Regions from separate parts of the Aquitalea sp. genome, predicted to be linked through region 2. Evidence: predicted binding sites of a transcription regulator. Region 2 holds the regulator's gene; each other region holds the start of a gene.

Region 1 (7,137 bases), on a different contig from region 2:
CAGTAACGGCGCTGGACATGCACAGGCGGGAGTTGGTGTCGATATTGTTGCTTCCCACCACGCCCTTGGCCAGCTTGTTGAACAGATAGTAGTCCTCGGTCAGCAACTGGCCAGACACGTAAAAAGCCACCGCGTCCGGCCCGTGCTGGCGGATGATGCGGGCAAAGCTTTCCGCCACGCTGTCCAGCGCGCTTGCCCAGTCAACGCGCTGGCGCGGCGCATCGCGGGTAAGCCGCATTTCCGGGTACAGTGCGCGGCCACTGTCGCTGGCGGCGCTGGCCGCCAGGTTCAGCCCCTTGCTGCACAGCCGGCCAAAATTGGCCGGATGCTCGGGGTCGCCGCGCACACCGGTAATGCGTCCATCTTCGCTGGCAATCAGCACGCCACAGCCGGTGCCGCAATAGCAGCAGGTGGAGCGGGTTTCAGTCTTGCCCATTTTGCCCATCCTTTTCTGATGACAAGGTCCCGTTGCAATCGGTCTTGTTCACAATCCCAGCAGCACCATGCCCTGTTCCAGCTTCACCGGAAAATGGCGGGCACAGCCTTCATCCGGCGCGCGAGCCTCACCTGTGGCCAGGTCGATATTCCAGCTGTGCAGCGGGCAAGTCACCGATTCGCCGTGCACAATGCCCTGACTAAGCGGCCCGCCCTTGTGCGGGCAACGGTCCAGCAGGGCAAACACCCGGTCGTCGTGGGTGCGAAACACCGCCACATTGCCGCTGGCGCGTTCCACCACCCGGCTGCCTTGCGGCGGAATGTCGGTAAGGGCGCAGATGTGTACCCAGTGTTGGCTGTCTGTCATGACCTATGCTCCTCAGGCGTGCAGCTTGATCGGAATGAATTCGTTTTTCTGCGTACCGGCAATGCGCGCCGCCCATGGGTCGGGCAGGCCTTGCAGCGAGAACAGCAGCCGCTGGTACAAGGCCTGACGGCTGGCAGCATCGGTCACCACCTTGGCCTTGATGACATCCAGACCGACGCGGGCGATGTAGTGCACGGTGCGGTCCAGGTAATAGGCTTCCTCGCGGTACAGCTGCAAAAACGCACCGCTGTATTCCTTTACTTCCTCGACGGTTTTCACCTTGCACAGAAACTGCGCCACTTCGGTCTTGATGCCGCCGTTGCCGCCGACATACAACTCCCAGCCGGAATCCACCGCAATCACCCCCACGTCCTTGATGCCGGCTTCGGCACAGTTGCGCGGGCAGCCGGACACCGCCAGCTTTACCTTGTGCGGCGACCACATATTGGCCAGCATGGTTTCCAGATCAATGCCCATCTGGGTGCTGTTCTGGGTGCCAAAGCGGCAGAATTCGCTGCCGACGCAGGTTTTCACCGTGCGGATGGATTTGCCGTAGGCGTGGCCGGACTGCATGCCCAGGTCCTGCCAGACATTGACCAGGTCCTCCTTCTTCACCCCCAGCAGGTCGATACGCTGACCGCCGGTGACTTTCACCATCGGCACCTGGTATTTGTCGGCTACGTCGGCAATGCGGCGCAGCTCGCTGGCGGTGGTGACGCCGCCCTTCATCTGCGGAATCACCGAGAAAGTGCCGTCCTTCTGGATATTGGCGTGCACCCGTTCGTTGACGAAGCGGCTTTGCGGATCGTCCACCGCCTCATGCGGCCAGCTGGACAGCAGGTAGTAGTTGATGGCCGGGCGGCAGGTGGCACAGCCATTGGGGGTGCGCCACTCCAGAAAGTGAAACACCTCGGCATGGGTCAGCAAATGCTGTTCGCGGATGGCCTTGCGCACTTCACCATGGCTGCGTTCGGTACAGCCACACACTGCTTTGGTCTTGGGCGTTTCCTGGAAATCCGTACCCACCACGCTCATCAATATCTGCTCCACCAGGCCGGAGCAGGAACCGCAGGAGCTGGCCGCCTTGGTGTGCTTTTTCACCTCGTCCAGCGTGAACAGGCCCTTGTCCTTGATGGTCTTGACGATGGTTCCCTTGCACACGCCGTTGCAGCCGCACACTTCGTCGCTGTCTTTCATGCAGGCGGCCTTGCTCTGGCCCTGCACGCCGGCGTCACCGATGGTGGATTCGCCAAACATCAGCGTATCGCGCAAATCCGCCACCGAACGCCCTTCGCGCAGCAGCTTGAAATACCAGGCACCGTCGGCGGTATCGCCGTACAGGCAGACCCCGGCCAGCTTGTCGTCCTTGATCACCAGTTTTTTGTACACGCCACCAGCCGGGTCGGACAGCACGATGTCCTCCATGCCCTCGCCCCCCATGAAGTCGCCAGCGGAGAACAGATCAATCCCGGTGACTTTCAGCTTGGTCGACAGCACCGAGCCCTGATAGCGGCCAATGCCCAACTGGGCCAGATGGTTGGCGCACACCTTGGCCTGTTCGAACAAGGGCGCGACCAGGCCATAGGCCACGCCGCGATGGCTGACGCACTCGCCCACCGCGTATACACGCGGGTCGTAGGTTTGCAGCGCATCACTCACCACAATGCCGCGCTCGCAATGCAGGCCGCAGGATTCGGCCAGCGCGGTATTGGGTCGGATACCCACCGCCATCACCACCAGTTGCGCGTCCACCTGCTGGCCATCGCTAAAGCGCACCCCGGCCACGCCGCCCTGCCCGTCATCCAGAATGGCGGCGGTCTGCTTACCCAGCAAAAAGCCGATGCCGCGTTCTTCCAGCGCCCGGCGCAGCAAGTCACCGGCCACGTCGTCCAGCTGGCGGTCCAGCAGCCAGTCGCCCAGATGCACCACGGTGACATCCATGCCGCGCAATTTCAGGCCATTGGCAGCCTCCAGCCCCAGCAGGCCACCGCCAATCACCACTGCCTGACGCTTGGTCTTGGCGGCTTCCATCATCAGCTCGGTATCGCGGATGTCGCGGTAGCTGATGACGCCATCCAGCTCCTTGCCCGGTACCGGCAGGATGAAGGGCGTGGAGCCGGTAGCCAGCAGCAGGCGGTCGTAAGCGGCCTCGGTGCCATCCTCGGCAATGACCTTGCGGCGTACCCGGTCGATGGTGGCCACATTCTTGCCCATATGCAGGGTGATGCCCTGTTCGGCATACCACTCCACACTGTTGAGAATGATGTCCTTGAAAGCCTGCTCCCCGGCCAGTACTGGCGACAGCAGGATGCGGTTGTAGTTGGGGTGTGGCTCGGCACCGAATACGGTGATGTCGTACATCTCAGGCGCCAGGCCCAGCAACTCTTCCACGGTGCGGATGCCGGCCATGCCATTACCCACCACCACCAGCTTTTGCCGGGTCTTGCCCTGCAGTTCTGCCATATCCATCTTGCTCTCCTTCGCTTCTTATACCCGGGCTGCGGCTACGGTCCAGCCACTGCGCCAGCGTTGTTTCACTCCGGCCAGGCTCAGCCAGGCCAGGCAGCACAGGCAGGCAAACAGCCACAGGCCAGCTGCATAGCCACCGGTAGCCTGCTTGATGGCCCCCAGGCTGGCAGCCAGGGCAAAACCACCCACCCCGCCCGCCATGCCCACCAGGCCGGTCATCACGCCGATTTCCTTGCCAAAGCGCTGCGGCACCAGCTGGAACACCGCGCCGTTACCGGCTCCCAGGCACAGCATGGCCAGAATGAACAGCAGCAGTGCCACCGAAGGGCCGCCGACATTGAAGCCGGCAGCGCCAATCAGCAGCGCGCAGCACAGATACACCGCCAGCAACGAACGGGTGCCGCCCAGACGGTCGGCCAGCATGCCGCCCAGCGGACGCATGACCGAGCCGGCAAACACACAGGCGGCGGTGTACATGCCGGCTGTTTTGGCATCAAAGGCAAACTGGTCGTGGAAGTAGCCCGGCAATGCGCTGGCAAAACCGGAGAAGCCGCCAAAGGTCATCGAGTAGAAGAACATGAACCACCAGGCGTCCTTTTCCTTCAGCACGGCCAGATAGTCGGCCAGCTTCTTGGCCGGCGGTGCATTGGGCGCATCCTTGGCACAGACAGCAAAGATGATGAGCGCAGCAAGCAGCGGAATGCAGGCCAGGCCAAATACGTTCTGCCAGCCAAAAACCAGCGCCAGCGCCGGGGCAAACAGCGCGGCCAGCACGGTGCCGGAATTACCTGCCCCGGCAATACCCATGGCCGTGCCCTGGTGCTGCGGCGGATACCAGCGCGAAGCCAGCGGCAGCGATACCGCAAACGAGGCTCCGGCCACGCCCAGGAACAAGCCAAGCAGCAGCGCGCCACCCAGGCTGGCAATGCCGATCTGCCAGGCTGCCAGCAAGGCGGCAATCACGATCAGTTGGCCGATGATGCCGGCACCGCGGGCACCGATGCGATCCACCAGCACGCCCATCAGCAGGCGCAGGATGGCTCCGGCCAGAATCGGCGTGGCCACCATCAGGCCGCGTTGCTGGGTGGAAAGATGCAGTGCGGTGGCAATGGGCACCTGCAAGGGCCCCAGCAGATACCACACCATGAAACTGAGGTCGAAATACAGAAAGGCTGAAAACAGGGTCGGCTTGTGTCCGGCTTGCCAGAAAGTGCGGTCCATGTGTTGCTCCTGTCGGGGAAGCGTGCTTCCCGCCAAATGGCCAAAACAAAAACGGCGTCCTCCCTGATGTTGGAATCAGGTGAGGACGCCGTTGTCCGTATCGGCAGTGGCCGCCGTTGGCCGCTGCCGTGATGTCTGGTGCAGGCGGCACGCCATTGCGCCGCTGCGTGGTAATCATTGCAAATAGCGTGCCAGCTGCAAAATACCTGCTGGAGGCCGGTTTACGCTGTTTTCGGCCCCATGCTGCACCGCATCAGTGCGTAAAATTCAGCATCGCACCGACACTGGGCGCGGCATCGGCGCGCTCCGGCCAGTGGCAGCCATCCATCAGCACGCTATGGCGATCTGCCGGAGCCGGCAGCGGCAGACCGCAGCATCTGGCAGCCTGCTCGTACAGCGCTGTCTGGTTGACTGCGGCCACCACGCTTTGCCCGGCCTCGCCCTGCCACATGCCCCAGCGCCGGTATTGCTGCAGGAACCACAGCCCGTCCGACAGATAGGGGTAATTGACCCGACCATCGGTGCAAAAGCGCAGCTGGCCGGCATCGGCACTTTCCCAATGCTGCAGAATCAGCTCCGCCGGCATCGCCAGATAGGCGTCTTCAGCCAACCAGGCGGCCGCCTGCGCATGGTTTTCCGGCTGATCCAGCCAGTGGCTGGCCAGTAACAGGGTCTGTACCAGGCGGCCGGCCAGCTCGGGCTGCTGCTGTACCAGCTCGCGGCGGCAGGCCAGCACCTTTTCCGGGTGCTCCGGCCAGATGGCGGCGCTGTCGGCCACCCGGCTGGCCACGCCAAGCTGCTGTGCCTGCGCATGCCAGGGCTGACCGGCACAAAATCCGTCCAGCATGCCGTCCTGCATCGCAGCGCCCATTTGCGCCGGTGGAATCACCACGCAGCGGGCATCGCGCAGCGGGTGCACGCCTTGGGCCGCCAGCCAGTAATACAGCCACATGGCATGGGTGCCGGTGGGAAAGGTATGTGCCAGCACCAGTGGCCGCCCCAGATCCCGGCTGATCTCAGCCAGGCTGATGCCCTGCCGGTATTGATCCGCCAGCGCCGGAGCCAGGCTGATGCCCTGCCCGTTCTGGTTCAGCGTCATCAAAATGGCCATGTCGCATTGCGGGCTGCCCATGCCCAGCTGCATGCCGTACACCAGGCCGTACAAGGCATGGGCGGCATCCAGCTGCCCGTTCATCAGCTTGTCGCGCACGGCAGACCAGGAAGGCTGGCGCTGCAGGCAGAACTGCAGACCCAGCTCCCGGTCCAGCCCCAGCTTGTGGGCGGCCACCAGTGCAGCGCAGTCAGTCAGGGCAACAAAACCCAGTTTGAGTTGGTGTAGGGATGCAGGAGCAGTCATGAAAGGCTTTCAGCCCAGCAGCTTGCTGGAATTGATCAGTTGTCGGGACAGCTCGGCCAGGCGCAGGCCGCTTTGCATGGCCTGGCTGCGCAGCAGCGCATAGGCTTCGGCCTCGCTCAACTGGCGGCGCTCCATCAGGATGCCCTTGGCGCGTTCGATCAGCTTGCGGTCGGCCAGCTGTTCTTCCACCTCGGCCAGGCGTTTTTTCAGCCGCGCGTCTTCTTCAAACTTCACCCGTGCCATGTCGATGATGGGGGCGAGCTTGCTGGCTGCCACCTGGTCCACCACATAAGCGGTAACCCCGGCGCTGACAGCGGCCTGAATGGCGGAAAGCCCGCCCTGCTCGGCAAACATCACCACTGGCCGTGGTGCGGCATGACCCATCAGCGCCAGTTGTTCCAGCGTGTCACGTGAGGGGGATTCGGTATCGATGATGATGATGTCGGGCGTCTGGCTGTCCACCAGCTGCAGCAGCTCGGCTGCGCCCTGGGCCTGTGCAATCACCAGATAACCGGCCGCCGTCAGCGCGGCATGCAGCTCGGCCATCGGGCGGTCGGTATCGTTGACCAGCAACAGTCGTAATGGAGAGGAGGCAGTCATGGCAGCATCTGGAAGTGGTTGCCAGTAACCGTGCAATATTCGTGCCTGCCGTCTCAGTCGGCCATGGCGGGCAGCTCCAGCCACCCCAGCCGCATGGCCATGATGATGGCGCTGTAGCGGTCTCCCACTTGCAGCCGCAGCAGTACATGGTGCAGATGCACCTTCACCGTATACAGGCTGATCTGCAGTTGTATCGCCATCTCCTTCAGGCACAGGCCGGCAGCCGCCAGCCGGATGATATCGCGCTGGCGCGCAGTCAGCCGCACGCCGTCCTCTGGCAGGGGATCGCAGCCCAGCACCCGCTGGTAGAACGCGGCATCCACGGTCACCAGACCGTGCCGCAGTGCATACAGCCCTACTTGCAGCCGGCTTTTCAGCGCCAGTTTCAGCAAAATGGACGAAACATAGCTTTTTACCGTGGAGACGCCAATCTCCAGCGTCCGGGCGATTTGCTTGTTGGAGCGGGATTCGGCCATCAGTGCGATGACGGCTTTTTCTCTGGGGGTAAGCAGCTTTGCATCAGTCATCACGGGCCGGCTCGCTTGCATGGTCAGGGCTTTGTTGCACAAATCAGGGCTTGCGCCTGTCCGGTAGAATGACCGCATGAGCAAGCCCCTTCCTCCCAAGTACCAAACCATCAACTGGCAGTCCTACAACCAGTCCCTCAAGCAACGAGGGCAGCTCCTTC
Region 2 (7,137 bases):
CCGCATCTACTACAACGCCCAGGGCGAAGAAAGCAAATCCTTCTACGTACAGGACGGCCTTGGCCTCAAGCTGCTGCAATCCACCGGCGTGCGCCTGGCCATCATCTCCGGGCGGGCCGATCGCTGCGTGGAGCATCGTGCCCAGGCGCTGGGCATCGACTTCTATTTCGGCGGCATCCACAACAAGCAGGAAGCCCTGAACCAACTACTAGAACAAGCCGCTGTCAGCCTGGAAGAATGCGCTTTCATCGGGGATGACCTCATCGATCTGCCGGTACTGCGCCGCGTCGGCCTGGCTGTGGCCGTCCCGGCAGCGCCCACCCTGGTGCGCCAGCACGCGCACTATGTCACCGGTTTTCCCGGCGGACAGGGTGCAGTACGTGAGCTGGCCGAACTCATCATGCAGGCACAGGGCAGCTTTGACGCCATCCTGGCCCGGTACCTGGCATGATCCGTTCGCACCGTCTGTTTCCCATCCTGCTGGTGCTGATTACCGGTCTGCTCACCGTCTGGCTGGACGCCGTGTCACGCTGGCAGCCCAACAAGCGCGAACTTGACCCCAACAAGCCCGAGGTCGTGGCCGATAACGTCATGGCCACCCGCTTCGACCCCAAGGGAATGTTGCAGGAAAAACTGATTGCCAGCCGCATGTGGCAATACCCTGACCGCACCGAATCATATTTCGAGGCACCAGACCTGCAAAGCTACAAGAACGGCACACTGGCCTATCACGCCATCGGTGAGAGCGGTCGGTACAACAGCAAGACAAAGCAGGTGCTGTTCGACAAGAAAGTCACACTGATCCAGCCTGCCACCGGTACCCAACAGGAAACCCGTGTGCTCAGCAGCAATATGCGCATCGACACCGTACGCCATATCGCCCAGTCCGCGGCATTGAGCCACTTCTACTACGGCAAGTCGACCGGCAGCGCCGTCGGCTTCATCTACGAACAGCAGGCCGGCCAGTTGCAGCTGCTGTCCAATGCAAAGGTCACTTATGAAAAATAACTGCCGCCGCTTCATCCGGCTGGCCTGGCTGGCCCTAGGCCTGTGCGCCCTCCAGACTGCCCATGCCGAAAAGACTGACCGCGACAAACCCATCGAAATCAGTGCCGACCGCGGCAATCTCGATCAGCTCAAGGGCGTCACGGTATGGCAGGGCAATGTCATCATCATTCAGGGTACACTCAAGCTGAATGCCGACCGCGCCACCGTCACCCAGGACAAGCAGGGGAACCAGACCATGCAGGCCACCGGCCGCCAAGTTGTCTTCCGCCAGAAAATGGATGGCAAGAACGAATGGATCGAAGGCCAGGCCAACCAGTTGGACTACAACACCGTCACCCACGCCGCAGTGCTGACCGGCAACGCCCGCGTCAAGCGTGGCAACGACTTGGTCATCGGCAATGTGATTACCTACAACACCGAAACCGAAATGTATGACGTCAGCAGCGGGGCCAGCAGCAATGGTGGCCGTGTCACTGCCATCATCCAGCCCAAGCCCAGGGACAACACCCCTGCCGCCAAAAAAACCGACGGAAGCGCGCAATGAGCGGCCCCAGCATCCTTAAAGTGGAGCGGCTGAAAAAGCGCTTCAAGAAACGCACGGTGGTCAAAGACGTCGCCTTGCAGATCCAGAGTGGAGAAGTCATCGGTTTGCTTGGCCCGAACGGTGCCGGCAAAACCACCAGCTTTTACATGATTGTCGGACTGATCGGTGCCGATGAAGGCGAAATCACGCTGGATGGCAGCAGCATCACCCATCTGCCCATCCATCAGCGCGCCCGCCTTGGCCTGGGTTATCTGCCGCAGGAAGCCTCCATTTTCCGCAAGATGACGGTAGAGGAAAACATTACCGCAGTGCTGGAAATTGCCGGTTACAAGGGCGACAAGCTGGAGAAGGAACTGAGCCTGCTGCTGGACGACCTCAACATCGCTCACCTGCGCGAAAGCAATGCGCTGGCCCTGTCCGGCGGCGAGCGACGCCGGGTGGAAATTGCCCGGGTACTGGCCACCCGCCCACGCTTCATCCTGCTGGACGAACCCTTTGCCGGTGTCGACCCGATTGCCGTGATCGACATCCAGAAAATCATCACTTTCCTGCAACAGCGTGGCATCGGCGTACTGATAACCGACCACAATGTCCGGGAAACCCTGCGCATCTGCGACCGGGCCTACATCATCAGCGATGGCTCGGTACTGGCATCCGGCGAACCGGAAGAACTGGTCAACAACGAGAAAGTGCGCCAGGTCTACCTGGGCGAGCACTTCCACCTGTAAACCATGAAACAGTCATTACAGCTCCGGGTTTCACAGCAACTCACCCTCACTCCACAACTGCAGCAGTCGATCAAGCTGCTGCAGCTGTCCACGCTTGACCTGCAAACCGAGGTAGAGCGCTTCCTTCTGGACAACCCCATGCTGGAACGCGGCGACGACCTGCCCGCGCAGGAAGGCCCCGCCACCGAGTCCGCCAGCAGCAACGAAGAATCAACCACCCCCACATCCGACAGCAGCGACAATGACAGCCACAGCGAAAGCAGCGGCGAGCTGACCGACTGGGGCAGTGGCAGCCGGCGCAACGACGGTGACGATGAGTTCGACCCCATGCTGAATGTCCCCTGCCCGGTCAGCCTGCGCCAACATCTGCTGGCCCAGTTGGGGGAGCTGACGCTGCCCACCAGGGATCAGGCCATCGTACAGCTGCTGATTGAAGAACTGGACGATAACGGCTTTCTCACCATCGACATGGAAGAACTGGCCAGCAATCTGCCGCTGGAACTGGAACTGGAATGCGACGAACTGATGGTTGGCCTGCGCCTGCTGCAGCAGTTCGACCCTGCAGGCATTGCCGCACGCAGCCTTGCCGAATCACTCAGCCTGCAGCTGGCTCGCCTGCCGCACCAAGAGCCTGGCCATGCCCTGGCATGCAAGATCGTGGCAGAGCACCTCAGCTTGCTCGGCAATCGGGACTACACCCGCCTCAAGCGCATACTGGGCGCGGATGACGAAGCCATCCGCCAGGCACAGCAACTGATCGCCCGACTGACTCCCCACCCCGCCGCCGGTTTCGGCGGCGAAGACGTGCACTATGTCATCCCGGATGTCACCGTACGCAAACGCCGCGGCCACTGGGTGGCCGAACTCAATAACGGGGCGGTACCGCGCTTACGCGTCAACCAGCTGTACGCCCAGATGCTGTCGGAAAACCGCAGCGCAGCAGGCGAACTGACCGGTCGCCTGCAAGAAGCCAAGTGGCTGGTCAAGAACATCCAGCAACGATTTGACACCATTCTGAAAGTGTCAGAAGCTATAGTCGAAAGGCAACAAGCGTTCTTTGAACACGGTGAAGTGGCCATGCGCCCGCTTATCCTGCGTGACATTGCAGACGAGCTGGGATTGCATGAATCCACGGTGTCACGCGTCACCACCCAGAAATACCTGCTCTGCCCTCGCGGCCTGTTCGAACTGAAATACTTTTTCGGCAGCGCACTGGAAACCGACAGCGGCGGCGAATGCTCAGCCACCGCCATCAAGGCCCATATCCGTCGCATGATCGATGGTGAGAACACAGCCAAGCCGCTTTCGGACAGCGCCATTGCCGACGAACTGGGCAAGCAAGGGATACAGGTTGCAAGACGCACCGTTGCGAAGTATCGTGAAGCTATGCAGATACCGCCGGTCAATCTGCGCAAGGCACTGTAAAGCGTGTCTTGAAGAATATCCGCTCGCCCGGCCGACCCGACCGGGCAGTCAACACAAGAAGGAGTTAGGGTATGAACCTCAAAGTAACCGGTCTCCACCTCGAAGTAACCCCGGCAATCCGTGAATTTCTGGAAAGCAAGCTGGAACGTATCACCCGCCATGTCGATCACGTGATCGACGTCACCGTCACCCTGTCGGTGGACAAGCTGGTACAGAAAGCGGAAGTCAACGTTCATCTTTCCGGCAAGGATATCCACGTAGAAGCCACCGACTCCGACATGTACGCTGCCATCGATGCGCTGATGGACAAGCTGGATCGACAGGTACTCAAGCACAAGGAAAAACAGAGCGAACACCGCGCAACTCCGCAAGTTCAGCCGGAAGCATCCCTGTAATCACCTGACCGACGATGCGGGAACCCACGGGTTCCCGTTTTTATTTGCACGGAGCCTTTTTCATTTTGATGAAGGCAACGTAGAATTGGCCAGTTTTTGTAGCCGTGTGCATACATTCCTATGAGCCTGATTGGCAAAATCCTGACACAGGACCACATTCTTCCGGACCTGGATGTCGCCAGCAAGAAACGTGTCTTCGAGCAGGTGGGCCTCCTTATCGAAAATACCCACGGCATTGCGCGCAGTGAAATTTTCGACTGCCTGTTTGCCCGGGAAAAACTGGGCTCCACCGGCCTGGGCCAGGGCGTGGCCATTCCGCATGGCCGGGCCAGAGGGCTCAAGGAAGCTGCAGGCGTGTTCATCCGCCTGAAAAACCCCATTCCTTTCGATGCCCCGGACGGCAAGCCCGTGCAAAGCCTGTTTGTACTGCTGGTTCCGGAGCAGGCAACTGATCTGCATCTGCAGGTTCTGTCAGAACTGGCCCAGCTTTTCTCCAGCAAACAATTGCGTGAGCAACTGCTGAGTGCGCCATCGCGTGCCGATCTATACCAGCTGCTTACCGGATGGAATACCAACAATGCCTAGCATTACCGTGCGCCGGTTGTATCAGGACAATCAGCAAAAGCTCAACCTGACCTGGGTTGCAGGAACCGGCGGCGCGGACAGCCCCATCGGCAATGATGAACAACGCCCGACACTGGCGCTGGTAGGCCACCTCAACTTCATCCACCCCAACCGGGTCCAGGTTCTGGGCCTGGCTGAGGTCGATTATCTGAACCGGCTGGAACAGTCTGCCGCCAAAACGGCGCTGGACCAGTTGTTCCACAAGACCATGTCGGTGGTGATGGTAGCCAATGGCCAGCAAGTACCCAAACTGCTGCGCGATTACTGCCACACCCATAATGTGCCATTGATGAGCACACCGCTGGAAAGCCCCTACCTGATGGATGTACTGCGCATCTATCTGGCTCGCGCGCTGGCGGTATCCACCGTACTGCACGGGGTTTTTCTCGACGTGCTGGAAATCGGCGTGCTGATCATGGGCGACTCGGCCATGGGCAAGAGCGAGCTGGCACTGGAGCTGATTTCCCGTGGCCATGGCATGGTGGCAGATGATGCCGTCGAACTCTATCGCATCGGCCCGGAAACTCTGGAAGGCCGCTGCCCGCCACTTCTGCGTGACTTTCTGGAAGTTCGTGGCCTTGGCATTCTGAACATCCGCACCATATTCGGTGAAACTGCAGTTCGCCCGAAAAAAGTGCTAAAACTGATTATCCACCTGGTCAAGGCCAACGATCAGGCAATGCAGGCACTGGACCGGCTGAATATCCAGTCGGAAACCCAGGACATCATCGGCGTCACCGTACGCAAGGTGGTATTGCCGGTTGCTGCGGGCCGTAACCTGGCGGTACTGGTCGAAGCTGCAGTGCGCAATTACATCTTGCAGCTGCGCGGCATCGACAGTACCCGTGAATTCATTGAACGCCACACCAACTTCCTCAGGGATCAGGAAAATGCGCCTGATATTGATTAGCGGCCTGTCCGGCTCCGGCAAGTCCATCGCCCTGCGCGCCCTGGAGGATTCCGGCTTCTACTGCGTGGACAATCTGCCGGCCACCATGCTGCATGAAGCCATGTCGCTCTATGCCGATTATGGCTACAAGCAGATTGCCATCAGTGTGGATACCCGCTCCAGCCCGTCGCTGGGTGCATTGCCGGATGAAGTGCACAAGCTGCGCCAGCAGGGCGTGGATGTGCGACTGCTGTTTCTGGAAGCCAAACCCGAAACCTTGGTCAAGCGTTTTTCCGAAACCCGCCGTCGCCATCCGCTGTCTGGTATCGGTGCCACCGTGGAAGAATGCATTCAGCTCGAACAGGAACTGCTGGCCAGCATTCAGGAAATGGGTATCCGCATTGATACCAGCGAACTGTCTGCCAACGCACTGAAAACCGCTATCAAGCAGCTGGTGGAAGCAGACAGCAGCCGGCTGACCATTATTTTCGAATCCTTCGGTTTCAAGCACGGCGTACCGCTTAATGCCGATTTTGTGTTTGATGTACGCTGCCTGCCCAATCCTTACTACGACCCGGCGCTGCGCCCCTTCACCGGACGCGACCAGCCCATCATCGACTTTTTCGGTCAGCAGCCGCTGGTCGCGGCAATGGCTGAAGACATCAGGTGCATGATCGCCAAATGGCTGCCCGAATTCAGCCGTGAAAACCGTAGCTATCTGACCGTCGCCATCGGGTGTACCGGTGGCCAGCACCGTTCGGTCTACATTGCCGAACAACTGTCGCGTGCCTTTCCGGCCGAACAGGTTCTGATTCGCCATCGTCAGTTGTTCCGCGAGTCCTGATCCGCCTGCTGGCAGGCTGCACATCTTTGGCACAACCCGTGCAAGATCCAGACGGGATAGCCAGCTGACCGCACATGGAAATACTGATGCAAACCCCACAAACCGTCACCGTTGCCCTTACTGGTGCCTCCGGCCTGCCCTATGGCCTGCGCCTGGTTGATAGCCTCATCAGCGCAGGCGTACGCGTATGGGTGCTGTACTCCCAAGCCGCACAAATTGTCGCCAAGCAGGAAATGGACTTGCATCTGCCCTCACGCCCTGCCGAAGTTGCACAATGGCTGCAACAACGTAGCGGGGCAAAAGCCGGGCAACTGGCCGTATTCGGTCGGGAAGAGTGGTTTGCCCCGGTGGCATCGGGTTCCAATCCGGCTGACGCCATGGTGGTTTGCCCTTGCTCGATGGGTACATTGGCGGCCATCGCCCATGGCATGAGCGACAACCTGATCGAACGGGCGGCCGATGTCAGCATCAAGGAAGGCCGCAAGCTTATCCTGGTGCCACGCGAAACCCCGCTGTCGGTCATCCATCTGGAAAACATGCTGAAACTGGCGCGGCTTGGCGCTGTCATCCTGCCGCCATCACCCGGTTTTTACACCCATCCAGCCAGCGTCGACGACATGGTGGACTTTGTGGTGGCACGCATTCTCGACCAGTTGCGTGTCCCGCACAGCCTGATGCCA
Region 3 (7,137 bases), on a different contig from region 2:
AGCCAGGCCGTTTCTTCGGCGTGGGCACCACCCGTAGCGAAGCCGGTTATTACCTGTCGGAGCCGCTCACCAGTCATGGCCGCATCATCGGCGTGGCCGTGGTGAAGGTGAATATGGAGTATCTGGAAAAACTGTGGCGGGAGAACAAGACTACCGTCATGGTCAGTGACCAGAACGGCGTGGTGATTCTGGCTACCGAGCCGGGCTGGAAATTCAGCACACTCAAGCCCTTCAGCAAGGCGCTGCAGGAAGCATTCGACCGCAATCTGCAATACAACCGCAAACGCCTGCTGCCACTGGGACTGGAAGAACGGCGCAGCCTGGGCGACGGCAGCCATATCTACCGACTGAACCAGAGCGGCCGCCGTACCCTCAGCCGGCTGGCCTACCCGCGCGACATGCTGGGCCAATCGCTGCAGCTGCCACTCTCCAGCTGGAAGCTGACCGTATTGTCCAGTCTGGATCCTGTCTACCAGTTGGCCTACAACCGTGCGGCCCTGGCCGCCGTACTGACCCTGCTGAGTCTCACCGGCATTCTGTGGCTGAACGAACGCCGCCGCCGCCTGCGCGACAAATTATCGGCACGCGAGGCTCTGCAGCAAGCTTACCGGGAACTGGAACGCAAGGTAGAAGAGCGTACTGCCGACCTGTCGCGCGCCAACCAGCAGCTGCAAGAAGAAATCAGCGAACGCATCCGTACCGAACAGCATTTGCGCCAGACCCAGGACAATCTGGTGCAGGCGGGCAAGCTGGCCGTGTTGGGCCAGTTGGCCACCGGCATCGCCCACGAACTGAACCAGCCGCTGGCGGCACTGCGCACCCTGTCGGGCAATGCCATCAAGTTTCTGGAGCGCCAACAAAACGAAACCGCCCGTACCAATCTGCAAACCATCTGCCAGTTAGTGGACAAGATGGGTGAGATCACCAGTGCGCTGAAGGGCTATTCGCGCAAATCAACCAGTAGCCTGGGCACCGTGGATATCAGCCTGGCCATCGATAGCGCCCTGCTATTGCTGCGCAATCGCCTGGAAGACAGCCGGGTCAGGATTCTACGACCACACGCCCCCGAGCCATGGCAGGCCCGCTGCGATCCCAATCGTTTCGAGCAGGTGCTGGTGAATCTGCTGGCCAATGCATTGGATGAGCTGCAAGACAAGCCGGACGGCTGTATAGAAATCAGCGGCCACCGTACGACCGAACAACTGGTACTGCAAATCCGCGATAATGGCCCCGGCCTGCAGGACGCCGTGCGTGCGCAGCTGTTTGAGCCCTTTGTCACCACCAAGCCGGCCGGCATCGGCCTGGGACTGGGGCTGACCCTTAGCGCCGGCATCATTGCCGAGGCCGGCGGCAGCCTGAGTGCCGACAATCACCCGCAGGGCGGTGCCGTGTTCACCATCACCCTGCCGCTTGCTACAAAGGAATACCGCCATGTTTGATGGCATGAAAGTGTTGATCATCGAGGATGATCCGGATGTCCGGCTGGGCTGCGAGCAGGCACTGATGCTGGAAGGACTGGATGCCCGCGGCGTCTCCAGTGCCGAGCAGGCACTGGGCCTGCTGCATCAGGGCTTTCCCGGCGTGGTGGTGAGCGACATCCATCTGCAAGGCCAGGATGGCATGGCCTTGCTACGGGCACTGAAAGCCCAGGACGCCAGCCTGCCTGTTATCCTGATCACCGGTCATGGTGATGTCAGCCTGGCGGTACAGGCGATGAAGGATGGTGCCTACGACTTCATCGAAAAGCCCTTCTCCCCCGAACGGCTGCATGAAGTGGTCTGCCGCGCCATGGAGCAACGTCGCCTGAGCCTGGAAGTGGAAACCCTGCGCCGTCAGCTACAGGACAAGCAAAGCCTGGAGTCGCGGCTGATCGGCCGCTCGCCGGCCATGGAAAAAGTGCGGCGCATGATTGCCGACCTGGCCGATACCTCCGCCAATGTGCTGATTCTGGGCGAAACCGGCACCGGCAAGGAGCTGGTGGCGCGTTGCCTGCATGAAATCAGCCGGCGTCAGAAACACAATTTCGTTGCGGTCAACTGTGGCGGTCTGGCAGAAAACCTGTTCGAGAGCGAAATCTTCGGCCACGAGGCACACGCCTTTACCGGTGCGGCCAAGCGCCGCATCGGGCGCATCGAATACGCCAATAACGGTACGTTGTTTCTGGATGAAATCGAAAGCATGCCGTTGCCGCTGCAAATCAAGATGCTGCGCGTATTGCAGGAGCGCACCCTGGAGCGGCTGGGCTCCAACACACCCATTGCGGTGGATTGCCGGGTGATTTCCGCCACCAAGGCCGACCTCAAAGCCATGGGCAATAACGGCAGCTTCCGTAGCGACCTTTACTACCGGCTAAACGTGGTGACGCTACAATTGCCGCCGCTGCGCGAACGCCGCGAAGACATTCCGCTACTGTTCGAATACTTCCTGCTGCAATCGGCCAGCCGCTTTGACCGCCCCACCCCGCAGCTGGAAGCCCACGAACAGGCCGAGCTGCTGGCCTACGACTGGCCCGGCAATGTGCGGGAGCTGCGCAATGTGGCCGAACGCTATGTGCTGGGTATTCGCACCCCGTTGTCCGAATCCGGCGAGCTGAGCCAGAGCCTGCCGCTGGCAGAGACGGTAGAGGCATTCGAGCGTGCGCTGATTGCCGAGGAATTCCGCCGCCACGGTTACAGCCTGAGCCGCACCAGCGAAGCCCTGAAAGTGGCCAAGACCACCCTGTTCGACAAGCTGAAGAAATACGGTCTGAACCAGCCTGGTTGATGGCCAGGCTGATGGCCTGCCCGCAGTCCCCGGCCGGCTCCGGGCTGCGGACATAAAAAAAGCGGCCACCGGGGCCGCTTGCCAAAGGCTGCTTGATCAGTCGCCACACCATGCTGTCGCTGCGGGGGGATCTCACCCGATTGGGTGTCGCAATCGACAGACAGGCCGGTGTAGCGCCTGTCAGCCAGCTCAATAGGTGTAGAACATGCGTTGCAGTTCTTTGGTGTCGTGGGTCTTGGTCAGACCCAGCATCAGCAGGATGCGGGCTTTTTGCGCATTCAGCGTGTCGCTAACCACCAGATCTTCCTGATCGTCATTGGCCTCACCGTTGCGGGCCACGATGCCATTACCTACGCGCGAGCTGCGCACCACAAGCACGCCTTTTTTGCGGGCATCGCGGATGGCCGGCATCATCTGCGCGGCAATACTGCCATCACCCACACCGGCTTGCACGATACCCTGGGCACCGGCTGCGATGTCGGCGTCCATGGCCACGCGGTCCATGTTGGCATAACCGTAAACGATGTCGACGCGCGGCAGGCTGTTCAGCTTGGATACATCAAATTCGGTATCCGCAGTGTTCTTGCGGGTGGACATGCGGTAGAAGTGCGGCTTGTTGTCCTGCATGTAACCCAGGTAGCCCAGCTCCGGCGTCTTGAAGGTGTCGGTAGTGGAGGTGTTGGTCTTGGTCACTTCACGTGCCGCGTTGATCTGGTCGTTCAGCGCCACCAGCACACCCTTGCCGACTGCATCCTTGCTGCCAGCCAGAATCACGGCGTTGTACAGGTTGATCGGGCCGTCAGCACTGATGGCGGTAGACGGGCGCATGGAGCCCACCACCACGACCGGCTTCTTGCTCTTCACCACCAGATCCAGGAAGTAAGCGGTTTCTTCGATGGTGTCGGTACCGTGGGTAATCACCACGCCATCCACATCCTTCTGCGCCAGCAGTTCGTTCACGCGCTTGGCCAGTTTCAGCCACACTTCGTTGGTCATGCTTTCGCTGGCGATCTGGGCAACCTGCTCACCACGCACATCCGCTACCTTGGACAGCTCGGGCACGGCGGCAATCATCTTGTCCACGCCCAGCTTGGCTGCGGTGTAACCGATGGTGGTGGTGCTGCTGGCACCGGTACCGGCAATGGTGCCGCCAGTAGCCAGAATCACCACATGCGGTTTGGCAGCCTCGGCCGCCTGGGCGGATTGACCACACAGTGCAGCCATCACGGCAGCGCTGGACAGCAGCATTTTGAAGGTTTGTTTCATGTCTCTTCTCTTTGTAGAAAGACTAGTGGGGATGTCGTTGCCGGGAAGCAACTGGCTGCAGCGATCAGCCCCGCGTCCTGCCTGTCCGCCTGTATCGGCGGCTTGGGCAGGCCGGGATCTGTCACTGGATTTTTATAGGGTAAAACGGTGGCAGGGCCTTAGGGAGCTCAGGCCTGTTCTTCTGCCAGTGCCGGGTTAACCTGTGCGGCATCTGCATCGATATCGCCTTCGGATGCAGCCACCACGGTAGTTGCAATCGCATTACCCAGTACATTGGTCGCAGTGCGGCCCATATCCAGGAAGTGGTCGATACCCAGAATCAGCAGAATGCCTGCTTCCGGAAGATTGAACATCGGCAGTACGGCAGCCACTACCACCAGCGATGCACGCGGTACACCGGCAATGCCCTTGCTGGTGATCAGCAGGATCAGCAGCATGGTGATTTGCTGGCCCAGCGTCAGATGGATGTTGGCAACCTGGGAAATGAACAGGGCGGCAAACGAGGTGTACATGATGGAACCGTCCAGGTTAAAGGAGTAACCCAGCGGCAATACAAAACCGGAAATCCGTTCCTTGATACCAAAGCGTTCCAGCTGCTCCAACAGGGTCGGGTAAGCGGCCTCGCTACTGGCAGTGGCAAAACCCAGCATCAGCGGCATGCGGATAGTCTTGAGCAGAGCAAAGATCTTCTTGCCGACAAAACCGTAAGCGGCAGCAATCATCAGCATCCACAGGCAGAACAGCGCCAGATAGAAGCTACCCATAAACTTGGCATACATGGCCAGAACGCCCAGGCCATCCGCAGTAATGGTGGAAGCAACGGCACCAAACACGCCTACCGGTGCAAACATCATCACGATATTGGTTACGCGCAGCATGATGTTGGCCAGTTGTTCCAGACCCTTCATCAGCAGTTCCGGCTTCGGACCCTTATAGGATGCGATGGCAAAACCAAAGAACACCGAGAACACCACCACTTGCAGCACTTCATTCTTCGCCATGGCGTCAAAGAAGCTGGTGGGGAACATGTGGGTGATGAAGTCCTTCAGGTTCAGTGCACTGGCTTTCACTGCCGGACCGGAAGCATCGGCCATCGGCAAGGTATAGCCCACACCCGGTTGCAGGGCATTGGCAAAGATCAGGCCCAGGAACAGGGACACCAGGGAAGCACCCATAAACCAGCACATGGCTTTCAGCCCTACGCGGCCTACAGAACGGGAATCGCTACTGCCAATACCATGCACCAGGGTAGACATCACCAAGGGGGCAATGATCATCTTGATCAGACGCATGAACACGTCGGTCAGAATGGAAAAATAACCCGCAACGTCCTTCAGTTGCTTCGGATCGGTAATCGAGGTGTGACAGCCATAGCCGACTGCGATACCCAGAACGAGGGCAATCAAGACCCACAGGGTAATCTTGTTGGTTTTCACGAGCGTTTCTCCAGAGTAACCCGGCTTTGCGACCGGTGTTGAGTACGCTCTATACAGCAGAAATCGTGCCAAGAAAAATTCACAATTTCACAAGATAACTACTTGATTTTTATAAACAAAAATAAAATTACAACAGCATTGATTCGGAATTCCGAATCAGACACGGACAGCCCGTTTGGAAAACCGACCAGCGTATTGGCCAGTTGGCCTGAGAAGGGCCAAATCAGACCAGCTGCCTGCTAAAAAGTTTCTGCACCGCAACATGAACTTGCTGCCAGTCCAGTGGCTACCGTCACCCTTTGGTCCGCTTGGCAGAATCATCGAAAATCACCCCCACCATCAGACCACCCAACGGCCATTCCGCATGTACCAGGGCTGGATCAAGCATCACGGCGGAGCATCGTTAAGCTGCCCTGCCCCACCCCACAGCATGTGCAGACGAAGACAGGGGCAATACCTTGAACATCATCACAAATTTTCGCGATCTGGGCGGTATTCAAAATAAGCACGGCAAGCGGTTGCTGCAGCACCGCCTATTTCGCTCGGGCGAGCTGTCACAGCTATCACCGTACCAAAGCCAGCAACTGGTACAACGCTATCAAGTGGAAAAAATCATCGATTTCAGGAGTGCTGATGAAGTCCGGCAACGACCTGATATTGCAATTGCCGAAACCCGTCATGTCCACATCGACTTGCTGGCCGAAGCGCAGCACAAGGCACAAGCCTCCATCGCCGCCTTCTCACAACTGGACAGTACCGCCAGAACACAGGAATTCATGCTGGCACTATACCGGGAACTGGCCCTTTCCCCTGCGGCACAGGCCGGCTACCGGCGCTTCTTCCTGGAACTGCTGGCAAGTCATGCACAAAAAAGCGTGCTGTTTCATTGCGCGGCCGGCAAGGACAGAACCGGTATCGCTGCCATGCTGATCCTGGAAACTCTGGAGGTGCCACGGACGCTGATTTATCAGGACTATCTGCAAACCAACCGCATGCGTAGCAGCGAAAATGCGCGACTCATCGCAAAGGCTGCCGCCGCGGGTGCGACCCCGGTGCAGCAAGCTGCATTTCGCGTTGCGCTACAAGTGGATAAGCAATATCTGCAGCGGTTTTACACCACGGTGGAACAGCATTACGACACCATGGCATCCTATCTGCAATCGGTCATTCTGATCGACCCCGCCAGCAAACAGCAGCTGCAACGACGCTATCTGTACTGAATAGGTAGCACACTGAATGCCGGGCATGAAAAAGCCGCTGTGAATGCTTCACAGCGGCTTTTTATTTTGGTGGGCCCCCCGGGAGTCGAACCCGGCACCAACGGATTATGCTTACCCGCTACGGCTTTCGCCGCCCCTTTCGGGTTTGTGGTCTGGACTGTCTCTTGTCTTTACGACCTGCCCGTTCAGTCTCTACACGTTCTCTCGAAGAGAGCTTCGCTCGGGATTGCCACGCTGCACGAACAGCAGAGGTTTCCCCGAATTTGAGCAGTTCTACCAAGGGGCAGAGCTAACTTGCCCCAAGGCAACCCATGCGATGCGCTCCGTACCCATATGGGCCGCAGGAGTGCCATCCTTCAAGTCCGCTGCTCTAACCAGGCATGAGCTAGAGGCCCGATATCAAACAAACTCCCGGTCAGTTACCCGACCGGGAGGCGTGATATTACGGCTCG
Region 4 (7,137 bases), on a different contig from region 2:
GATGCGAACCGGCCTGTGCTCAGGCAGCTTCCAGATAACTGTGGTGAATGGTGTTGCCCAGCAGGATGATGTCGTCGATCAGGCTGTCCAGTGTCTGTTCCAGCCCGTCGGCAAAGATGTCCTCGATGCTGCTGTAGGTCAGCCGCGCCTGGATTTCGCTGGCGCGCCGCCGCGCACTGCGCCCGGCATGGCCTTCGATGCGGCCCAGCACCTTGTTGATTTCACCAAAGCAGGCGCGCAGGCTGCGCGGCATGTCGTGGCGCAGGATCAGCAGTTCGGCCACCCGCTCCGGGGTAATGCTGTCGCGGTAGATGTCGCGATAGGCCTCGAAGCCGGACACCGAACGCAGCAGCGCCGCCCACTGGTAGTAGTCCAGGATGTTTTCTGCTTCCGGCTCGTTGTCACTGATCTGCTTGGTTTTCACATTCAGGATGCGCGCGGTGTTGTCGGCGCGTTCGATGAAGGTGCCCAGCCGGGAAAAGTGGAAGGTGTCATTGCGCAACATGGTGCCGTAGCCTGCGCCACGGAACAGGTGCGAGCGCTCGCGCACCCATTCCAGAAAGGCCGAGGCGCTGCGGGTGTCCAGGCCTCGAGCCTGCCATTCGCGCATTTCCAGCCAGGTTCCGTTCACCTGCTCCCACATCTCGGTGGTGATTTTTACCCGCACCACATGGGCGTTTTCCCGCGCACTGCGCATGCAGTTGTAAATGCTGCCCGGGTTTTCGCCATCCAGTGCCAGGTAGTGCAGCACGGCTTGCGGGGTGGGGGTGTGGTGATGGCGCAGAAAATCCGCCGTGCTGCCGGTGACATCCAGCGGCACCAGTAGGTCGTCCTGCGAGGACGCATGCAGCAGCGACATCTGCAAGCTGACATCCAGCAAGCGCGCGGTGTTTTCGGCGCGTTCCATATTGCGTGCCATCCAGTACAGGCACCCTGCCATTCGGCTTAGCATGTGATGTCCTCCTTCAGGATCCAGGTGTCCTTGGTGCCGCCGCCTTGCGACGAGTTGACCACCAGCGAGCCTTCGCGCAGGGCCACGCGGGTGAGGCCGCCGGCTACCAGCTGCACTTTCTTGCCCGACAGCACAAAGGGGCGCAGGTCGATATGGCGCGGCGCAATGCCGGATTCGACAAAAGTGGGGCAGGTGGACAAGGATAGTGTGGGCTGGGCGATGAAGTTGGCCGGGTCTTCCAGAATGCGCAGGCGATAGGCTTCGATTTCCGCCTGGGTGGCGGCCGGGCCAACCAGCATGCCGTAGCCGCCGGCACCGTGGACTTCCTTCACCACCAGCTCGGGCAGGTGGTCCAGCACGTAGGCCAGATCATCCGGCTTGCGCAACTGCCAGGTGGGCACATTGTGCAGGATGGGTTCTTCGCCCAGATAAAAGCGGATCATGTCCGGCACATAGGGGTAGATGGACTTGTCATCCGCCACACCGGTGCCCACCGCATTGCACACGCTGACGCGGCCTTCGCGGTACACCGACATCAGACCCGGCACGCCCAGCATGGAGCCGGCATTGAAGGCCAGCGGGTCCAGATAGGCATCGTCCAGCCGACGGTAGATCACATCCACCCGCTGCGGGCCCGAGGTGGTGCGCATGTAGACATGGCCGTTCTTGACGAACAGGTCCTGCCCTTCCACCAGCTCCACCCCCATCTGGCTGGCCAGAAAGGCGTGCTCGAAATAGGCGCTGTTGTACTGGCCGGGGGTGAGCACCACCACGGTGGGATTATCCACCTCGGCCGGTGCCACCGAGCGCAGGGTGTCCAGCAGCATATTGGGGTAGTGTTCCACCGGCGTGATGTCGTGGTTGGCAAACAGCTCGGGAAACAGCCGCATCATCATCTTGCGGTTTTCCAGCATGTAGCTCACCCCGGACGGGGTGCGCAGATTGTCTTCCAGCACGTAAAAGCCGCCGTCGCTGTGGCGGATGATGTCCACCCCGGCGATATGGGCGTACACCTGGCGTGGCAGATCTATGCCCTGCATGGCCAACTGGTAGCCGGCATTGGTGAGAATCTGCTCCGGCGGGATGATGCCGGCCTTGAGGATGTTCTGCTCGTGGTAGATGTCGTGCAGAAAGCGGTTGAGTGCCGTGACGCGCTGGATGCAGCCTGCTTCCAGCGTTTTCCACTCACTGGCGGAGATGATGCGTGGAATGGTATCGAACGGGATCAGCCGTTCGGAGCCGCTCTCGTCGCCGTACACGGCAAAGGTGATGCCGACGCGGCGAAACAGGGTGTCGGCCTCGCTCTGCTTGTCGCGCAGCCAGGCCAGCGGTGCCTGGTTAAGCCAGTTGGCGAAGTGCTGGTAGGACGGACGGGTGTTCTGATCCGGTGCCAGCATTTCGTCGTAGTGGGTGTGGTCTAGCGGTGTGATCCGGTGCATCGCGCATTCCCCCTTGATGGCTTGTGCAATGCATTACGCAATAAGCATGCCCGGCAAAGAGTAGCCGTTGTGGCCGGCAATACGGCAGGCTGTGGTGCAGTGTCGGAGCCCTTATGCACCGGATGCAGGCACTGTCAGGGTCGGAAGGGGGAATTACCATGTCGGGTGAAGACGGTGCTGCACCGCAATGAAACAAGGCGGCAAGGCGTGGTGCGCAAGCGGCCTGACAATGGTGCAGGCACAAGGCGGGCGGGCAGTGGCAGAGACAATGCCGGCAGCCACGGGGCGTGAGGCCCATCGCTGCCGGCTGGTCATGGCCCGAGGCCGGGCCGTGATGGTCAGAGGATTTCGGCAATATTGCGCGCGGCGCGCTTGGCATCCAGGAAAATCAGGCCCAGCTTGGCTTCACGCCGGGCAATCACGGTGAGTACGGCATCCTTGCCGGCATAGCTCATCAGGATGTAACCGTTATCGCCCTTTACCATCACCTGTTCCAGCTCGCCTCGCGTCAGCTCCTTGGCGGTGCGTTCACCCAGCGACAGCATGGCGGCAGCCATGGCACCAACCCGGTCTTCATCTACATCCTGCGGCAGCAGGGCGGCCATGGTCAGGCCGTCGGATGAGATGATGGCCGAGGCTTCGATATCGGCCGAGGCACCGTTAAGGTCACTCAGGATGGACTTGAGCATCTGTTCACGCATGGTTTTCTCCAGTGGGTATTCTGTGGCCCGTATCGGGTCTGCTGTTTATTCAAGCGTAACGACGGCTGAGCAATTCGATCAGCGTCACGAAGTGTTCGTCCTGCAGGCGCGGGATGCCGCCGATCACCAGCACGAAAGACTGCTGCCCGACATGCAGGGGGAAAAATCCCAGCTCACTCTGTCCGGCAGGATTGCTGACCGACCAGGCCAGGCTGCTGATGTTGAGGTTGTTCTTCAGCAGCAGGGCGTGGCGACGGTTCAGCGACATGATGTCGCCGGCCAGGGCGGCGATTTCCTCGGCGGATTCGTGATGAAAGCCCGCCGTGGCGTAATACAGACCGTTGTCGTCGGCCAGCAGGGCCCGACCGTTGTCCGACAGCGCGGCCAGCAGCGATGGCAGCTGGCTTTCCAGATTGACTGCCAGCGAAGGGCGCGGCTCTTCGGTGCCGTGGACAAAGTCCAGTCGCTGCAGCCGGTATAGGGTCTCCAGTCCCTTGTCCAGGTCATTGTTGCTCCACTCGGTCAGCAGGGACTCAGTCAGCGGAACGGAATGGCCCAGCCGCAGAATCTGGGTCAGCAGCACGCGGGCGGCATCCTGTTCCGGGCTGGACACGGCATAGTAGGCCCCGGCCGGGCTGGCAATCGGGTACAGCGCGTCCTTGAGCGAAAGGTTGTCTGACATGATCAGCTTTCCAGCCCGGGATCAATGGAGAACAGCAGGGCCAGTACCAGCTTTTTGACGTCCTCCCGGGAGCGGGCATCAATTTCGAAAATGGGTGGCCGCATGTCAAATTTTTCCAGCAGGGCGGCATAGGTTTCGATGCTGGGTGTGGCGCGCATATCGGTCTTGGTGACACCGATCACCAGTGGGGCGTCCTTGAGCATGTCGCGGAAGGCGTTCAGAAAGAACTGCAGATCCTTCACCGGATTGGTACGGGTATTGTCCAGCAGCAGGATCAGACCGATGCCGCCCTGGCTGAGGATGTCCCACATGAAATCAAACCGCTCCTGGCCGGGTGTGCCATAGAGATGGACCTTGGTGGTTTCATCCAGCATCAGCACGCCGTAGTCCAGTGCCACCGTGGTGGTGTCCTTGCGGTTGAGTGTCATGTCAGACGCACGGGCATCGGTGGTAACCGGTGCAATATCGCTGATGGCACCGATGGCCGTGGTTTTGCCTGCGCCGACCGGGCCGGCAAAGATGATCTTGTTATCGTAAGCACGCATGGATTCGAGTTTTCCTGTTTACAGGCCGATGACTTTTTTCAGCAAGCGGGACAGCAGGTTGCCACTGCCCGGTGCCGGTTTCACCACCGCTGCGCCGGGGGCGTTGCTGGTGTTGTCGCTGCTGGCGGCTTCGGCCTTGGCGGCGGGCCTTACCGGCTCGGTGGTGATGACCGACAGATTGCCGCTGCGGTTGGGGAGGTCGAGAATCCCGATGCCGTAGGCGGCAGCCAGATAGTTGAACAGATGTTCTGGCGGCACCTTGAGCAGGCGGGTGATCAGCTTGAGATTGACCGGGGTCCGGGTGAGGAAGGCGGTAATGCGCATGGCTTCCGGAATGGGAGCCAGCCGGGTCAGGTTAGGCCAGAAGCGCAGGCGGATCGGGGTGTCGGCACTGATGCCACGCATCAGGCGGCCCTGACAAGTCCAGATGGCCAGCTGCCAGGCCAGGGTTTGCGGGCGAAGTTCCTGACTGACCGTTGGCAGGGGTTCGTTGGCATAGGCTTGCTGATCCACATCCTGGCTGGGGGCCGCACACAATGCCTGCAGGCTGTCCAGCGGCTGCAACAACAGAGCTTTGTCCTGTGCTGGCAGCAATACCAGTACCGGTATTTCCCTTACTCGTACCACGGCAGCGCTGCGCTGGCGCAGCAAGCGGGCCACCATGCCGAACAGGCCGGCATTGGGGTCGAACCGGGCAAAGCTGATTTTGGCGTAATCGACCTTGCTGGCATCAAGGTGCGGTTCTGCCGTCGCACTGGCCGGACGTTCCGGAGGCAGCATGCTGCGCACCACGTTTACCTTGTTGTCGTGGTTTGCTGCGGTGCTGTCCGTTACTGTCTCGGCATCTGGCAAATCCATTAACTGCGGCAGGTCGGATGCAGGTGCCACTGCGGCATTCTGCAGGGCTGCCGTGGCGGCGCGGTGAGCCTCCTGGGACTGGGTGATGACCTCGGACAGCGTTGGTGCCACGCTGGCGACATAGGCAGCGGCTGCGCTGATGGCCTCTGGGGCTGCCGCTGCGGCAGGTCTGGTTTGCGGCGTCGTAAGGCTGACTTCATGGTGCAGCGCTACCGTGGTTGCCTGCATGGTTGCGCCGGGCCGCGGACGCTGTGTCTTGCCGAGCAGTTCGCGCATTTGCGGGAACAGGGTTTCAATCCGGACCGGTTTGCGCAGTACTGCTGCCGGAGCTTCTCCGGGAGGTGTGGTGGTGACAATCAGTGCCGGCAGGTGTGGATGCTCGGCCCGAAAATCATGCCAGGCATTCCAGCCGTCTACACTGTCGACATCCACAATGGCCAAATCTGGTAGCTGGCCGGGGGCTTCATCCAGCAATTGGTAAAGCTGGTGCGAATGGTGCATGCGGAACGCCATGCGAAATACCGACAGCTTGCGGGGGTCCATCCCCACGGGCAATACGGTGACGAGTTGAGGCTGGGTGGTGTTGCTAAGCATCATGGTCTGGTTTCTCAGGCCGCAAGACGTTGCTGGTTCAGGCGTTGCTGCATGGATTGCACGAAACGGCTGAGCATGGCGGTAATTTCATCTGGCGGGTTGGCCAGCCGCTCGCGAATCTGTCTGGTCAGCCAGGTGAAGCGGGCCAGATCGCCCAGGTGTTCGTACAGTTTGAGCAAGGGCGGATATAGTTCGGCTTCGGCCGGGCTGGCCAGAATCGCGGTTTCCAGCGTCTGGATCGCCATGTCTATCTGGCCGAACTCGATGAATTCTTCCGCTTCGGACAGTGCGTTGTTCAGCGGTGATGCCGTGTTTTCGGCCTGTCTGGAGGTAACCAGCAGCAGCGGTGCTGCCGGTTGGCTGATCGGAGTGATGTAGGCGAAACGACGTCCGATTTCTTCCAGTTCCAGTCGGTCGGGTTGGCTTTCCAGTGCCAGCAGGACCGGGTGTTCGCCCAACTGGCAGCCCAGCTGGAACAACTGCTGTTTCAGGCTGTGACCGGCATTGCCGATACCGACATGAAACTGCCACAGATAGCGGCAGAACAAAGACAGCCGGCGCGTCATGTAACAGGCGCGCAGGGTGTCAATCAGACGCGACAGCGACACACCTTCTTCGCTGGCCATGTCCTGCAGTGCCGGCAGGGCAGCAGCCGGTTCGTGACAGGCCAGCAAGATGCTTGCCTGACGCGGGCGCGGCAGCATGGTGGTGAGCAGGGTGATCTCGCGGGGGCTGAGTGGTGCCAGCTCGGCACGGCCTTCCACCAGCGGGACGCGTGGCAGATGGGCCGCCAGCTGTACAGCTTCTATGGCGGACACTGCCGGCTGGCCCGGTGTCTGTACCACGGCGCGCAGCAGGATTTCCTCATGACCTGCCGCCGGCAGATGATCGCCCAGTTGCTGGTTGACTTCCTCTATGCCCAGGCCCAACCTGCTTTCTGCCAGTACGCGCAGGGACAGGTTTTGCGGGTCTTCCTGCAGGCCGAGAAACACGGCGTCGGTCAGTTGCTGACGGTCCAGCATGCTGCGCTCGTGCAGGCGCTCCAGCATGTCGCTGTAGTCGTCGATCCAGCGCAGGGCCAGATACAGTTCGGACAGGCGCTTGAGCTGGCTGGGTGCATTGATCGAGCTGCCATCCACATAGCTGCGTAGTGCAATGGCCGCCTGTTCCAGGTAGCCGAACTCCAGGAATACTTCGATTTCGGCCAGTACGTCCAGATCATCCACTTCATAGCTCAGGGTCTGCTCATCGGCATCATCCTCGTCCAGGCTGGTATCGTCCTCGGCATCAGCCGCTACTACAGGAGTTGCTGGCTGGATCATGGCCTGTTCGGTGGCTGACGGTTGCGGTCGACGGATGACTGCTT

The links. Region 2 encodes sigma-54, which starts transcription at its own class of promoters, with help from an activator protein. Its sites were predicted from a motif close to CTGGCACGCTTCATGCTT; they were not measured.
Region 1: the regulator sigma-54 is predicted to act here: its motif matches at 4,670-4,687, upstream of QVF59_RS13360 (nitrate/nitrite transporter).
Region 3: the regulator sigma-54 is predicted to act here: its motif matches at 5,520-5,537, upstream of QVF59_RS14255 (dicarboxylate/amino acid:cation symporter).
Region 4: the regulator sigma-54 is predicted to act here: its motif matches at 2,427-2,444, upstream of QVF59_RS20760 (circularly permuted type 2 ATP-grasp protein).

Annotation. Positions count from the first base shown of each region.
Region 1 covers NZ_JASLFG010000037.1:66,860-73,996, reverse strand. Annotated here, with positions in the region: gene QVF59_RS13375 (nitrate reductase) at 1-436, opposite strand, end outside; gene nirD (nitrite reductase small subunit NirD) at 485-802, opposite strand; partial or broken gene nirB (nitrite reductase large subunit NirB) at 884-3,265, opposite strand; gene QVF59_RS13360 (nitrate/nitrite transporter) at 3,290-4,492, opposite strand; gene QVF59_RS13355 (CmpA/NrtA family ABC transporter substrate-binding protein) at 4,746-5,849, opposite strand; gene QVF59_RS13350 (ANTAR domain-containing response regulator) at 5,859-6,449, opposite strand; gene QVF59_RS13345 (response regulator transcription factor) at 6,503-6,976, opposite strand; partial or broken gene QVF59_RS13340 (IS5 family transposase) at 7,053-7,137, shown strand, end outside.
Region 2 covers NZ_JASLFG010000055.1:27,595-34,731, reverse strand. Annotated here, with positions in the region: gene QVF59_RS18225 (KdsC family phosphatase) at 1-451, shown strand, start outside; gene lptC (LPS export ABC transporter periplasmic protein LptC) at 448-1,008, shown strand; gene lptA (lipopolysaccharide transport periplasmic protein LptA) at 998-1,552, shown strand; gene lptB (LPS export ABC transporter ATP-binding protein) at 1,549-2,280, shown strand; gene QVF59_RS18205 (RNA polymerase factor sigma-54) at 2,284-3,705, shown strand; gene hpf (ribosome hibernation-promoting factor, HPF/YfiA family) at 3,777-4,100, shown strand; gene ptsN (PTS IIA-like nitrogen regulatory protein PtsN) at 4,221-4,685, shown strand; gene hprK (HPr(Ser) kinase/phosphatase) at 4,678-5,634, shown strand; gene rapZ (RNase adapter RapZ) at 5,615-6,457, shown strand; gene QVF59_RS18180 (flavin prenyltransferase UbiX) at 6,544-7,137, shown strand, end outside.
Region 3 covers NZ_JASLFG010000038.1:72,993-80,129, forward strand. Annotated here, with positions in the region: gene QVF59_RS14240 (sensor histidine kinase) at 1-1,439, shown strand, start outside; gene QVF59_RS14245 (sigma-54-dependent transcriptional regulator) at 1,432-2,763, shown strand; gene QVF59_RS14250 (type II asparaginase) at 2,953-4,029, opposite strand; gene QVF59_RS14255 (dicarboxylate/amino acid:cation symporter) at 4,197-5,465, opposite strand; gene QVF59_RS14260 (tyrosine-protein phosphatase) at 5,924-6,685, shown strand.
Region 4 covers NZ_JASLFG010000061.1:103,098-110,234, forward strand. Annotated here, with positions in the region: gene QVF59_RS20755 (alpha-E domain-containing protein) at 20-952, opposite strand; gene QVF59_RS20760 (circularly permuted type 2 ATP-grasp protein) at 946-2,391, opposite strand; gene QVF59_RS20765 (roadblock/LC7 domain-containing protein) at 2,730-3,092, opposite strand; gene QVF59_RS20770 (roadblock/LC7 domain-containing protein) at 3,142-3,774, opposite strand; gene QVF59_RS20775 (GTP-binding protein) at 3,777-4,319, opposite strand; gene QVF59_RS20780 (hypothetical protein) at 4,338-5,774, opposite strand; gene QVF59_RS20785 (hypothetical protein) at 5,786-7,137, opposite strand, start outside.